DNA from 2 places in the Polaromonas sp. P1_F2 genome. Region 2 is predicted to be linked to the other one. Evidence: predicted binding sites of a transcription regulator. Region 2 holds the regulator's gene; the other holds the start of a gene.
The links. The regulator NrdR, encoded in region 2, represses ribonucleotide reductase genes. The targets are predictions, from matches to a motif close to CACNANATNTNGTG.
Positions count from the first base shown of each region.

Region 1: AC1D0O_RS08000 (ribonucleoside-diphosphate reductase subunit alpha) is a predicted target of NrdR. The motif match lies at 1,073-1,086, and genes of this name have one in related genera.

Region 1 is NZ_JBFUBN010000003.1:215,628-217,823, reverse strand. Features, by position in the region: gene AC1D0O_RS08010 (sigma-54-dependent transcriptional regulator) at 1-224, shown strand, start outside; gene ampD (1,6-anhydro-N-acetylmuramyl-L-alanine amidase AmpD) at 211-813, shown strand; gene AC1D0O_RS08000 (ribonucleoside-diphosphate reductase subunit alpha) at 1,256-2,196, shown strand, end outside.
Region 2 is NZ_JBFUBN010000014.1:107,280-109,475, reverse strand. Features, by position in the region: gene glyA (serine hydroxymethyltransferase) at 1-867, shown strand, start outside; gene nrdR (transcriptional regulator NrdR) at 967-1,416, shown strand; gene AC1D0O_RS22355 (GspH/FimT family pseudopilin) at 1,570-2,154, shown strand; gene pilV (type IV pilus modification protein PilV) at 2,148-2,196, shown strand, end outside.

The DNA.
Region 1 (2,196 bases), on a different contig from region 2:
AGCAGGTCGCCGTTCCGGAAAACCTGCAGGAGTACCTGGACAGGCAGGAGCGCAGCATCCTCACGAAAGTGCTGCTGGAAAACGGCTTCAACCGAACCGCGGCCGCCGCCAGGCTGGGACTGAGCTTGCGCCAGATCCGCTACCGCATTGCGCGCCTGAACATCGTGACACCGGGCAGCGAAGACCCCGCCGATGAACTCGACGCCGCCGATGACCCCGCCTGAAAGCCGGGGCGCCGGCACCCCGCAGCCCCTGTGGCGGGACGGCTGGTACCGCTATGCGCGTGCGCTGGCCTCTCCCAATTTCGGGCCGCGGCCCGAGGGCGCGCTGATCGACCTCGTCGTCATCCACTCCATCAGCCTGCCGCCCGGCGAATTCGGCAACGGCAACGTGCAGCGCCTCTTCACCAACCAGCTCGATTGGGAAGCCCACGCTTACTTCCAGGGCATACGCGGCCTGCAGGTGTCGTCGCACTTCTTCATTGCCCGCTCCGGCGCCTTGTGGCAGTTCGTCGGCTGCGGCGACCGGGCCTGGCATGCCGGGGAGTCGAACTACCGCGGACGCGGCAACTGCAACGACGACTCCGTCGGCATCGAGCTTGAGGGCCTGGAAGGCGGCGCGTTCGAAACGCCCCAGTACGAGACCCTGGCCGGGCTCTGCGCCTCGCTGCTCCAGGCCTATCCCATTGCCCACATCGCGGGACACGAACACATCGCGCCCGGCCGCAAGCAAGACCCCGGTCCGGGTTTTGAGTGGTCCCTGCTGCAAGACTCGCTGGCGTTGCCGGCTAGGTATTTTCCCGAGACCGCCTGAGGCTCACGCGCGCAAAACCACACCGAGGTGGTGCGCTTTGCAGCTGGAAATTTCACGGTATTTTTACCGCGCTAACATGGGCTTGTGTTGGCGGGCCAAAGCCCGCGACAAAGCGCGCCGCAGCGTTGCCGGGGCTGCGCAAGCCTGATGGAATCAGGCTTTGCCGCGAGCTTGAAGGGGCTGAGGTGAGGGCCTGATAACGGCGCTCGCATGGGCCTGAAAAAGCCACAAAACGTAACGGTGCATTCATAGGGCGATACACTACCTGTAGTGGCTTGTATTCCCCCGATACCCTAGGTATAGTGTCTAAGCCCTAATTCAGTTTGATGTAATTCGGGCCCCGGCGGCGAGGAATTGGTTCATGCTTTTGAACGCCTTCCGCCAAAACGGTTGCCCGCAACAGCACATCAAGCCAGTCACAAAACAAAGCAAAGAGGAAGTCATGCAAACAGCACAGCACGCAGTGCCCGCAACGTCCAGCGTTGCCGCCGGCAATCCGGCAGCCAGCGATACCAACACCCAGCCCAGTCCCCTCGCCCACTACCAGATCATTCGCCGCAACGGCGGCGTCGTGCCTTTCGAGCCCAACAAGATCGCCGTGGCCATGATGAAGGCCTTCCTGGCCGTTCACGGCACGCAGGGCGCGGCCTCGGCCAGCGTGCGCGAAACGGTCGACGGCCTGACCCAGGCGGTCATCCGCGCCCTGATGCGCTCGCGCCCGGGCGGCGGCACCTTTCATATAGAAGACGTGCAGGACCAGGTCGAACTCGGCCTGATGCGCGGCGGCCACCACGAGATTGCCCGCGCCTACGTGCTGTACCGCGAAAAGCGCACGCAGGAGCGCGCCCGCCAGCCGCAAACCCAGGCGCCGGCAGCGCCCCTGATTCACGTCACCGACCGCGGCAACCGCATCGCCCTGGACATCCGCAACCTGCAGGCGCTGATCGAGGCCTCCTGCGCCGACCTGGGCGCCGATGTCAAGCCCGACCCCATCGTCGCGGAAACCATGCGCAACCTCTACGACGGCGTTCCCATCGACGAGGTCTACAAAGCGTCCATCCTGGCGGCGCGCACCCTGATTGAAAAAGACCCCGACTACACCTATGCCACCGCGCGCCTGCTGATGCACACCATCCGCCGCGAAGTGCTGGGCGAAGAAGTCAACCAGGAAGACATGGCCGTCCGCTATGCCGAATACTTCCCGCAATTCATCGCCAAGGGCGTGCAGAACGAGCTGCTCGACGAAAAGCTGCAGCAGTTCGACCTGGCCCGCCTGGGCGCCGCGCTCAAGCCCGAGCGCGACCTGAAGTTCGACTACCTCGGCCTGCAGACCCTGTTTGACCGCTACTTCCTGCACGTGCGCAAGCAGCGCATCGAACTGCC
Region 2 (2,196 bases):
CTGACGCACGGCATGGCCCTGAACATGAGCGGCAAGTGGTTCAACGTCGTGTCCTACGGCCTGAACGACAAGGAAGAAATCGACTACGACGCCATGGAGCGCAAGGCCCATGAGACCAAACCCAAGCTGATCATCGCGGGCGCCTCGGCCTACAGCCTGCGCATCGACTTCGAGCGCTTCGCCAAGGTGGCCAAGGCCGTCGGCGCGATCTTCATGGTCGACATCGCCCATTACGCCGGCCTGGTGGCCGCGGGCGTGTACCCCAACCCGGTGCCGCATGCCGACATCGTCACCTCGACCACGCACAAAAGCCTGCGCGGCCCGCGCGGCGGCATCATCCTGATGAAGGCCGAGCACGAAAAAGCCATCAACAGCGCGATCTTCCCCGGCCTGCAGGGCGGCCCGCTGATGCACGTGATCGCGGCCAAGGCCGTGGCCTTCAAGGAGGCCATGACGCCTGAGTTCAAGGCTTACCAGCAGCAGGTCGTGAAAAACGCGCAGATCGTCGCCGACACCCTGACGCAGCGCGGCCTTCGCATCGTCAGCGGGCGCACCGAAAGCCACGTCATGCTGGTCGACCTGCGCGCCAAGGGCATCACCGGCAAGGAAGCCGAAGCGGTGCTGGGCAGCGCCCACATGACGATCAACAAGAACGCCATCCCAAACGACCCGGAAAAGCCCATGGTCACCAGCGGCGTGCGCATCGGCACCCCGGCCATGACCACCCGCGGCTTCAAGGACGAGGAAGCCCGCGCCACGGCCCACCTGATCGCCGACGTGCTCGACAACCCGCGCGACGCGGCCACGCTTGAAGCGGTACGCGCCAAGGTCCACGCCCTGACCAGCCGCTTCCCCGTCTATCGCTGACCATGGCGGACGGCGCGGGCACCATGGTTTTCATCGCTGCCCCTGCCGTCCTCAATGGGCTAAAGACCGGTTGATGTTTTTAAATTCAGGTCACCACCCATGAAATGCCCCTTCTGCGGCCACCTCGAAACCCAGGTTGTGGAAACCCGGGTGGCGGAAGACGCCGACTTCATACGCCGCCGCCGCCAGTGCGGTGCGTGTGAAAAGCGCTTCACCACCTACGAGCGGCCCGACGTCACCTTCCCGTCCATCGTCAAGAAGGACGGCCGGCGCATCGAGTACAAGCGCAGCAAGATCCTTGGCTCCATGAACCTGGCGCTGCGCAAGCGCCCCGTCAGTACCGAGCAGATCGACTCGGCCATCGAACGCATCGAGGAAAAACTGCTGAGCCTGGGAGTGCGTGAGGTGGCCTCCAACCGCCTGGGCGAGCTGGTCATGCGCGAACTCAAGAAACTCGACAAAGTGGCTTATGTCCGCTTTGCCAGCGTCTACCGCAGCTTTGAGGATATTGACGAGTTCAAGACCCTGGTGGATGAGGTCAGGCGCTAAGGCGCCGGACGCTCTGACCGTTCGTCACGCAGACCTGACCGGACGTCGAATACAGGAGGCGGGACCGGCGGGGCATGCTCACAATTGCGCATGTTCGAAAATCTATCGATCGCGGGCCCTGCCCCCCTCCGCCACCAACCGCCCTGGCGTGTCATGCGGCGAATCCAGCATGGATTCACCCTGATTGAAGTGCTGGTGGTGATAGCCATCATCGGAATCCTGACGGTCCTCGCAACGCCCTCCTTCATGGGCCTGCTTGCCAACGCCAATATCACCCGCGCCACCAACGGGTTTATCTCGGATACCCGCTACGCCCGCGGTGAAGCCATGCGGCGCGGGAAAAGCGTGACGATCTGCAGGACCGCCAACTACACCGCGGCAAGCCCGACGTGCTCCACCGGCAATGGTTCGACGGTCGGCGGCTGGATGGAGGGATGGGTGGTGTTYGTTGACAGCAATGGCAACGGCAGCTTCGATGCCGCGACCGACATCGTGCTGCGCGCCCAGGAGCCCATGGCCGGCGTCAGCGATTTTTTCGCGGTCGGCGTCTCCACTCCAACGGCTGTCGCCACGGGCAACGGCATCATCTACGACGGCACGGGCCGCGCCATCGGCCAGTCGGGCCGGTGGCTGGTGCATGCCTCGGGCTCGTTCGCCACCAACGCTTACTACACCCGCACCCTGTGCATGAACGCAGTGGGCCGGGTCAAGGTCCAGACGGGGGACGTCGCATGCTAGGCCTCACCAAAAAAGCACCACCTTCACGCAAGGGGCAGCAAG